2 regions of the Cupriavidus sp. 05N38 genome follow, and region 1 is predicted to be linked to the other one. Evidence: predicted binding sites of a transcription regulator. Region 1 holds the regulator's gene; the other holds the start of a gene.

Region 1 (4,408 bases):
CCGATTACTACGTGGCCGGCCGCAATTTCACCCCCGGCGAGCCAGTAGACCCTTCTGACCTGGAAGTGCGCCAGGGCGACCTTTCCAACCTGCCGCGCGCGGTGGTGACCGACCCCGCGCAGATCGCGGGCGCCGTGGCCGCCAGCCGCATCGCAGCGGGTTCGCCGATGCGCACGGATCTCCTGAAGAAGGCCATTGCCGTGCGGCAGGGACAGAACGTGACGGTGGTGGTCGAGGGGGATTCCTTCCAGCTCAGCAGCGAGGGCAAGGTGATGGCCGAAGCCGCGGTCGGCAGCAATGTGCAGGTGCGGCTCAAGAGCGGCCAGGTGGTCAGCGCGCTGGTGCGCAATGGCGACACGGTGGTGCTGCAGCAATAGGCTGGCGTGCCTGGGTAGCGCAACGGTCTCATGAGACAATGGCGCGCAGCGCTGCAGGATGTGCAGCCGGCATCCCAAGACCGGCGTCCGGCGGGCAGCGTGGCCGGACGGGTCCGTGAGCCGGGCCGGATGGACCCGGGGCGGCCCTAAAGTTCTGCCGCCACCGTCCGATAAGCCAGAGGTACCCAGCAAGGAATCACCGTGAAGATCAATCAGACCACCTCCTCGAGGCCGGGCGACGCCGGCGACGGTGCAACGCGCAGCGTGGCAGGCACCCCCGCCGGCCCGGCCGCCGCCCCGGAAACCCCCGGCGTGCGCGTCAGCCCGCTGGGCGCCCAGGTGCGCGAAATCGGCGCGCGCCTGGTGGAAGACCAAGACGACGACATCGATACCGCCAAGGTGGACGAAATCCGCCAGGCCATCGCCGAAGGACGCATCAAGATCGACCCCAGCAAGATCGCAGACGGTCTGCTGGCGTCGCTGCGCGAACTCAACGGCGGCGCCTGACGCTCGACACCGGCGGCAAAGCCAACCCACGACACTTAGGCAAGCCATGAGCCAGTCCCTGATCCAGAACCTCGCCCGGGAAACCGAGCTCTCCAAGGAATTCGCCGCCGTGCTGGGCGAAGAGCGCGCCATGATCAAGGCGGGCGACTACCAGGCGCTGGTCGGCCTGCTGGATCGCAAGGTCGAACTGGCCGGCTCGCTGCAGACGCTGACGCGCACGCGCGAGGCGCAGATGGGTGCCATGGGGATTCGCCTCGGTGCGGGCGGCCAGCTGTTCGGGCGCGAGATCGTGCCTGCCGTCGAGACCGCATGGCGCGACCTGCTGTTCGCCGCGCGCATGGCGCGCGATGCCAACGCCGTCAATGCGGCCGTGGTGGATGCGCATCTGGAGTTCACGCAGGAAGCCATCCTGGCGCTGCGCCACCGGGGCGAGACGGGCACGTTGTACGGCAAGGACGGGCGAACCCAGCAAGGTCCGCAAGGCGTCAGCCTGGCGGCGGGCTGAACCGGTGTCTTGTCGCCACGGGCTTTCGCAAGCCCGCGGCGAAATGCAGGAAAGACCGAACGAACAAAAAAAGCGGCTTCGCTCCCGGCAGGGAAGGCGAAGCCGCTTTTTTTTGTTCGGGCGCGGTGGCGGAGCCGGTGGCTTGAGGGTTGGAGCCTGAGGCTTGAGACTTGAGGCTTGAGCGGCTGCGGGGGCTTGGGAAGCGGCGCCCGGGCGGAAAGGCCCGGGCCGCCGAATCCATGCACCTGCGGTCTTACCTGTACCCCACCACCACTTGTCCCGACTGTCCCTGCAGGACGGGCGTCAGCGCGCCCTTCCCCGGTACCTGGAACGCGAACACGAATCCCCTGCCTGCGTCATCCCCGCTGAAGGCATCGGTGAGTCCCTCCGCCCCCGGCAGCAACACGCAGCGCTGCGCATTGCAGAGATAGGCCTGCAGATCGAGCGGCGGCGTGCGGGTAAAGCTGTAGCGCCACCGCACGGTGGTGATGGCGCCCTCGGCCTGCGGCAGATACCCGGTCGGGGTGATGGGCGCGGACATGGTGCGCAGGCCCTTGCCATACAAGGCGGGGCCACTCACGGAAGCCGACCACGAATGCAGGGTAGGTCCTGCCGGCGCGGCCCAGCCGTGGCTGCAGCATGCGGCAATGGCCGCCACGGCGATATGGCGGGACCTGGCTTTCATAGCAGCCCGCGCAGCTGCGAACGCAGGCGCGTGATGGCCTGGCTGCGGATCTGGCAGACGCGCGACTCCGTCACCTCGAGCACGGCGCCGATCTCACGCAGGTTCAGCTCCTGGTCGTAGCACAGCGACAGCACCAGCTTTTCCCGCTCGGGCAGTCGCTCGATGGCGCGTATCAGCGCTTCGCGCATGCCGCTCTCCATCAGCACGGTGAGCGGATTGCCGTCGTCGCTGACGCTCAGGTGGCGATCCAGGAAGTCTTCTTCGCCGGAGCGTTCGAAGTCTTCGTAGTGCAGCAGCTGGCAGCCATAGACCTCGTTGAGCAAGGTCTGGTATTCGTCGAGTGGCAACTCGAGCTCCTGCGCCACCTCGGAGTCCAGCGGCGCCCGGCCGAGCGTCTGCTCGAGGCCGCGCACGGTACGCTCGATGCGCCGGGTGAACTGGCGCAGGCTGCGCGATTGCCAGTCGTTGGCGCGCACCTCGTCGAGCATGGCGCCGCGGATGCGCTGGCTGGCATAGGTCTCGAAACGCGCACCGTGCGTATCCTCGTAACGCTTGGCGGCGTCGAGCAGGCCGATCATGCCAGCCTGGATGAGGTCATCGAGCTGCACGCTGGCCGGCAGCTTGGCCGCGAGTTGCAAGGCGATGCGACGCACCAGCGACGCATGCGCGGTCACGGTGTCAGTCTGTTCGAGCTTTCCCTGAATCGTATACATGGTGGAATTCTCGTGAGTCCTAGCTGGCAGGCCCGGCGCTCAGGCCAGGGCCGTGGCCGGCGGCGCCAGCGGCGCGGCCGGAGGGGTTGAACGGGCTACGGCTGGTGAAGGCATGGGAAGCGGCCAGCCGGCGATGCCGACGGCAAGACGGCGCAGGGCGGCAGTGGCCGGCGCCGCCGGATACGCTTCGACCACGCAGCGGCCAAGCGCCGTGCTGCGCTCGACCAGCGGATCGTGCGGCAGGCTGCCGGCAGGACTCGCGTCCACGCCGAGATACTGGCTGGCGGTGCGCGCAAGATTGCCGAGCACGGCGCTGGCGGCGGCGTCGCTGGCGGCGGCATTGACGACCAGGTGGAAACGGCGGCAGGCGTAGAGGTGGTTCAGCTGCTTGATGCAGGCATAGGCGGCCTTGATCGATGCCGGCTCGGCACGCAGCACCACCACCACGTTGTGCGCCATGCCGGCCACCTGCGACAGGGCGCCCTCGGCATCGCTGCGGGCATCGCTGAGCACGGTGCGGTAGCCATTGAACAGGCCCAGGTCGCCCGTGGCCTGCGGGCTGCCGGGCAGCACGCCGATGGTGCCCGCGGGACGTTGCCCCAGCGCGGCCTCCAGCGTGAGCGCACCGCCCAGCACGGCGGCCAGCGTGCCCTCGGGCGCCGCGCCGGCCAAGCGGGTGGCGCGCGCGCCAATGCGGTCTTCGTCGATCAGCAGCACGCGTTCACCCTGCATGGCGAGCGCATTGGCCAGCCCGAGCGCCACCGTGGTGGCACCGGCGCCCGCATCGCTCGCGACCACCGCGATGCGGCGCGTGGCACGCGGCGCCAGCATGCGCCGCAGGCTTTCGGCCTGGTCCAGGGCAAGTGAATTCACGTTTTACTCTCCCTGCACCTGCGCCAGCGCCTTGAACATCCGGCCACCATCGACGAAGCCGTCGGGCTCGGTGGCGGGCGCGGCCGGTACGGTCGGCACGGCAGGTGCGGCACGGCCATTGCGCGCGGGGTAGTTCTCCAGCACGTCCAGCAGCGCCAGCAGGCGGCCCATGCCTTCGACCAGCACGGCAGCATTCGGGGTCTGGCGCGCCGGCGCGCGCGCGGACAGGCGCGCCAGGAAGGCCGCGGCTTCCGTGTCGCCGGCCTGCTCCAGGCGCAGCGCGGCCACGGCCATCTGCAGTGCCAGCAGGCGCGCGCATGCCTGGTTTTCCGCCTGCGCGGCATCGTTGGCGCCGTCCTGGCGTTCGCCCTGGCCGAGATGGTCGAGCGCATGGCGCAGTGTGCGCAGGTGCGCCTCGCCGGCTTCGGCCCAGCGTGCCCAGCGCGCCAGTTGCGCGCCCTCGGCCAGCAGTGCGGGCTCGCACAGCAGGTATTGCACGGCCAGTGTCTGGCCGTTTTCACGGTCGACCAGGCGCGATACCAGCAGGCCGGCCTCGGTGCCGCCCTCGCTGCCGCGCGTGCCGCGCACCTGGCTTTCGAGCACGCGCACCGGCGCTTGCGCGATCCACTGCACGGCATCGCGGCCGCGGTACTCGATCTCTTCGAAGGCATGGAACGTCAGCGTCTCGGCCAGCGCATCGACCTTCAGCGCAACGCCGTTGCTGGCGACGCGCGTGGTCTTGCGGGTG
Region 2 (4,408 bases), on a different contig from region 1:
AGATCTACGGCCAGCGCCGCTGAGCGAGACGTGCGGGCCGGGCGCTAAAATGGTGGTTTCGCGCCGTTCGCCATCGTCATGACTTCAGCTCCGCCGTCCACCGAATCCGTCCTGCAAGCCACCCGGCAGTGGCTGGAGCGCGCCGTGATCGGCCTTAACCTCTGCCCGTTCGCCAAGGCCGTGCATGTCAAGCAACAGATCCGCTACGCGGTGAGCGGCGCCACCGATAGCGAGGGCGTGATGGCCGACCTCGAGGCCGAGCTGAAACTGCTGGCCGAGGCGGATCCGGCCGAGACCGACACCACGCTGCTGATCCTGCCGCACGCGCTGGCGGATTTTCTCGACTACAACGACGCGCTGTTTTTCGCCGAACGCCTGCTCAAGAGCCTGCGCCTGGCCGGCACGCTGCAGATCGCCAGCTTCCACCCGGACTACCAGTTCGACGGAACCGAGCCGGACGATATCGAGAACTACACCAACCGCGCGCCCTATCCGATCCTGCACCTGCTGCGCGAAGACAGCATCGCGCGTGCCGTGGAGGCCTTTCCCGATGCGGCGGATATCTACGAGCGCAACCAGGACACCATGCGCAAGCTCGGCCTGGAGGGGTGGCGGGCGCTGATGCGCGCCTGAAGCGGCGCGCCGGGCGGGCGCCGCCACGCATCAGGCCGGAAACTCACTGCGCCACGGCGCAGGCTGCCTCGCCGTGGCTTTCGCCGGTATAGAAGCGTCCCGACATTTCCTCCAGCCCCAGCGTCTTCAGCACTTCGTTGAGGCGCTCGGTGGGCCGGCGGCGCGGCAGATCCTTGTACTGCGCGATGATCAGTTCGTTCTTCATCGAATGCTCCCAACCCACCAGCTCGGTCACGCTGACCTGGTAGCCGTGCGCTTCGAGTTGCAGGCAGCGCAGCACATTGGTGACCTGGCTGCCGAACTCGCGCGTATGCAGCGGGTGGCGCCAGATCTCGGTGAGCGGGCTGGCGAGCGATTTTCCCTTGTTCTTGCGCAGCACGCCGGCCACCTCGGCCTGGCAGCAYGGCACCACCACGATGTARTTSGCGRGCTTRTCCAGCGCGAAGCGGATSGCATCGTCCGTGGCCGTATTGCAGGCYTGCAYSGCGGTSACGATGTCGATGGRGGGCGGCAGRTGCGYCGAGGTGATCGAGTCCGCCACCGACAGGTTCAGGAAGGACATGCCCTTGAAGCCAAGCCGCGCGGCCAGCTCCTGAGAAGTGCGCACCAGTTCCTCGCGCGTCTCGATGCCGAAGATGTGCGAGTTGTCCAGGTGGTCCTTGAAGAACAGGTCGTACAGGATGAAGCCCAGATAGGACTTGCCTGCGCCATGGTCCACCAGCGTCACGTCGGGATGGTCTTGCTTGAGGTCCTGCAGCAGCGGCTCGATGAACTGGAACAGGTGATAGACCTGCTTGAGCTTGCGGCGGCTGTCCTGGTTCATCTTGCCGTCGCGCGTGAGGATATGCAGCGCCTTGAGCAGCTCGACGGACTGGCCGGGGCGGATTTCGTGGGGGCTGGGCGCCGGTGCGGCGGGCGTCTTCGACGCCGGGGACTTCTGGGCCATCTGGGGAACCTGGGAAAAGCGGTGAGGCAGTGGGGCGTGCGCCAAAGCGGACGACGCGGCGCCGGAATAGCGGCAGTTTACCGAAAGTCGCCGGCGGCCGGGCGGAGTGGCGCAACCGCCGCAGCGGATGCCGGTGCTCGCCACCTGCTTGCCGCCTGGTTTCGGCGGGATCCCGGCGCGCGGCCCTCAAGTTTTCCGCAAGGCCGCCGTTGGTGTTGTGTGCGCCAGAAAGAACAAAGATCAGCGGCGCGCAAAGACAACCCGGGGCCCCGTGCGCGGCGCCCGCGGGCAGATGCCAGAAGCCCAGGTACCCACGGCGATGCCGCCGCACCCTTTGGTCGCGGGCTGCGTCAGCGCGCGGCGGGGGCGGCCCGGAATGGCAAGTGGCGCAGCGGGCGGGACCGCGCGCCCGGACAGATCCACCAGAGGGAACGACGGAATGGAAAGTCGGGGAGAACACCCAGTTGACGCAGTAGAAGGGGGCTTGCGGGTCAGTCTCGATGAGGCCACGCGGCATCTGCACGCCACCTATGCCATGGCGCCGGGGCGGATGCCGCCGGACCGCGCGGCACTGGAGGCGGCGCTGGCCGCCGCAGGCTGGGGCGGGGCCAGGCTGGACACAGCCGCGGTCGGCGGCTTTCTCTCGCAGTGCCAGCGCGCCACCGAAGGCGCGCCGGTGCAGGCGCTGATCGGAGAGGTCACCGACGGCTATTTCGAGATCGACATCAGCGCCGACGGGCTGAGCGTGCGCCTGAGCCTGCTGCCGGCGCAAGGCGGCCGCGCGGTGGTGCGTGACGATGTCCGCGCCGCGCTGGCCGAGCGCGGCATCGTGGCCGAGCCTGACCGCGACATCCTGCGCACGGTCTTCGAGGCGGGCTTATGCGACAGCGTGGAGATCGCCGCAGGGCGCGCGCCGCGGCCCGGCACGCCAGCGCGCTTCGAAAGCCTGCTGGCGCCGCGCAAGCCCCTGGTGGCGGAAGACGAAAGTGGCCGCGTCGACKTGCGCGACCTCGGGACCCTGCTGCTGGTCAACCCGGGCACGCCGCTGATGCGCCGCATCCCGGCCCGCCAGGGCACGGATGGCGTCGACGTCTTCGGCAAGCCCGTGGCGGCGCCGGAGGCGGCCGATCCGCCCTATGCCGATGGATTGACGGGCGTGGCCCCCGATCCCGCCGATCCGGGCGTCCTGCTGGCGGCGATCTCCGGCTCGCCGACGCTYTTGCCGCATGGCGTTTCGGTCAGCCCGGTGGTCGACGTAGAAGCGGTGGACATGCATTCCGGCAATGTCACCTTCGACGGCACTCTGCGCGTCAACGGCGATATCAAGACCGGCATGACGGTGCGGGTGACCGGAGATGTCATCGTCAGCGGCACCATCGAGGCCGCGCATGTCGAGGCGGGCGGCGACGTCGTGGTGAAGGGCGGCATCATCGGCCGGGCCGAAGGCGCGCACCAGGGCGGCGATGGCGCGGCGGCGCTGGCGAGCGTGCGCTGCAAGGGCGCGCTGCACGCGCGCTTCATCGAAAGCGCGGTGGTCGAGGCCGGCACCGATGTCACCGTGGAAAGCGGCATCCGGCAGAGCGACGTGGCCGCCGGGCGCAGCATCCTCGCGGGCAGTCCCAAGGGCGGACAGGGCAATATCACCGGCGGCCGCATCCGGGCCAAGGCGGCGGTGCGCACCGCCACCCTCGGCGCGTCCGCAGGCACCGCCACCATCGTGCAGGTCGGCACCAATCCCTATGCGGAAGCGGAGAAGGCCGAAGCGGAGGCCCAGCGCCGCCAGCTCGAGACCGACCAGGCCAAGGTGCAGCAGCTGGTCAACTTTTTCGCCAAGAACCCCGAGAAAGCGGTCGGCGACCTGCGCGAGAAGGCGCGCGCGACCTTGTTCAAGCTGACCCGCGACTCCATCGAGCTGGACGCCAGGCTGGCCAGGCTGGCCGAGCAGCTGCGCCCCTCGCCCGGGGCGGTGATCGAGGTGAGCCGGCGCATCCACGGCGGGGTCAGCGCGCATATCGGGCAGAAGTCCATGAAGATCATGGAGGACAAGCCGGGCGGCCAGTTCCGGCTGGTCGAGGACCGCATCGCGCTGGTCTGACCTCGCAGCGGGATCGTCCGGCCAGCGGGCGATCCCCATTTCCTTCTCCCTTTTTCTCCCCCTTGTCCTGCGCGTTGTCCGGCAGCGGCGCGCAATGCCGTCAAGGTAGGCAATGCCCCCCCCGGTACTTGGCGCGCGGGTTTGATTTGCCGAAATTTCCGAATGGAAATTAGGAAGCGGCTGATTGGTTGGCGTGGCGCCAGTGATTACAGTAGCCACATACCGCTCTCTTCCCCGGGGGTGGTATTCCCGATGAGGGTCCATCCCTTGGCCCTCCTTCCGTAACGCCGCATGCTTGCGCATGCGGCGTTTTTTTCTGCAGAAGCCCTCGCGGCGCGCCTCGCGGCTTGCGGCAAGGTCGGAGGCATCCAGCCACACCGGGGGACAGGCACCCATCGCATCGGGCAGCGCATCGCAATTGATGCCGCTGGGGCCACCCGCGTGCCCTCGTGCCCTCGTGCGAATACGCGCGCGCTACCAGACCCGTATCCTGATTTGCAAGGAAATGCAGCCGTCGACCTTGCCTCGCATCGTCGGCACATAGATCAGGCTCGCGCCCACGCGGCGGTACTCGACACCGATCACCGGTGCGGCCATCGGTGACCAGCCGCCATGATTGATATCCGGATACCCGCGCACCGCGCCTGCCGCGACGCCGATCCGGAGCGGTCCCAGGTGCAGGGGCTGCCAGCTCACGGTGGCGTAGGTCGAGTGGTAGCGCATGCTGTTGCGGT

The links. The regulator FliA, encoded in region 1, starts transcription of late flagellar genes. The targets are predictions, from matches to a motif close to CTAAAGTTTNNNNNNNNNNNGCCGNTA.
Region 2: AC1DK4_RS07435 (DUF342 domain-containing protein) is a predicted target of FliA. The motif match lies at 1,765-1,791, and genes of this name have one in related genera.

Annotation. Positions count from the first base shown of each region.
Region 1 is NZ_JBFTNF010000105.1:11,719-16,126, forward strand. It holds gene flgA (flagellar basal body P-ring formation chaperone FlgA) at 1-377, shown strand, start outside; gene flgM (flagellar biosynthesis anti-sigma factor FlgM) at 579-884, shown strand; gene AC1DK4_RS38415 (flagella synthesis protein FlgN) at 931-1,389, shown strand; gene AC1DK4_RS38420 (flagellar protein FlhE) at 1,643-2,074, opposite strand; gene AC1DK4_RS38425 (RNA polymerase sigma factor FliA) at 2,071-2,787, opposite strand; gene AC1DK4_RS38430 (MinD/ParA family ATP-binding protein) at 2,827-3,660, opposite strand; partial or broken gene flhF (flagellar biosynthesis protein FlhF) at 3,664-4,408, opposite strand, start outside.
Region 2 is NZ_JBFTNF010000007.1:72,965-77,372, reverse strand. It holds gene AC1DK4_RS07450 (hypothetical protein) at 1-23, shown strand, start outside; gene AC1DK4_RS07445 (DUF1415 domain-containing protein) at 79-633, shown strand; gene AC1DK4_RS07440 (class I SAM-dependent methyltransferase) at 677-1,579, opposite strand; gene AC1DK4_RS07435 (DUF342 domain-containing protein) at 2,019-3,674, shown strand; gene AC1DK4_RS07430 (hypothetical protein) at 4,149-4,408, opposite strand, start outside.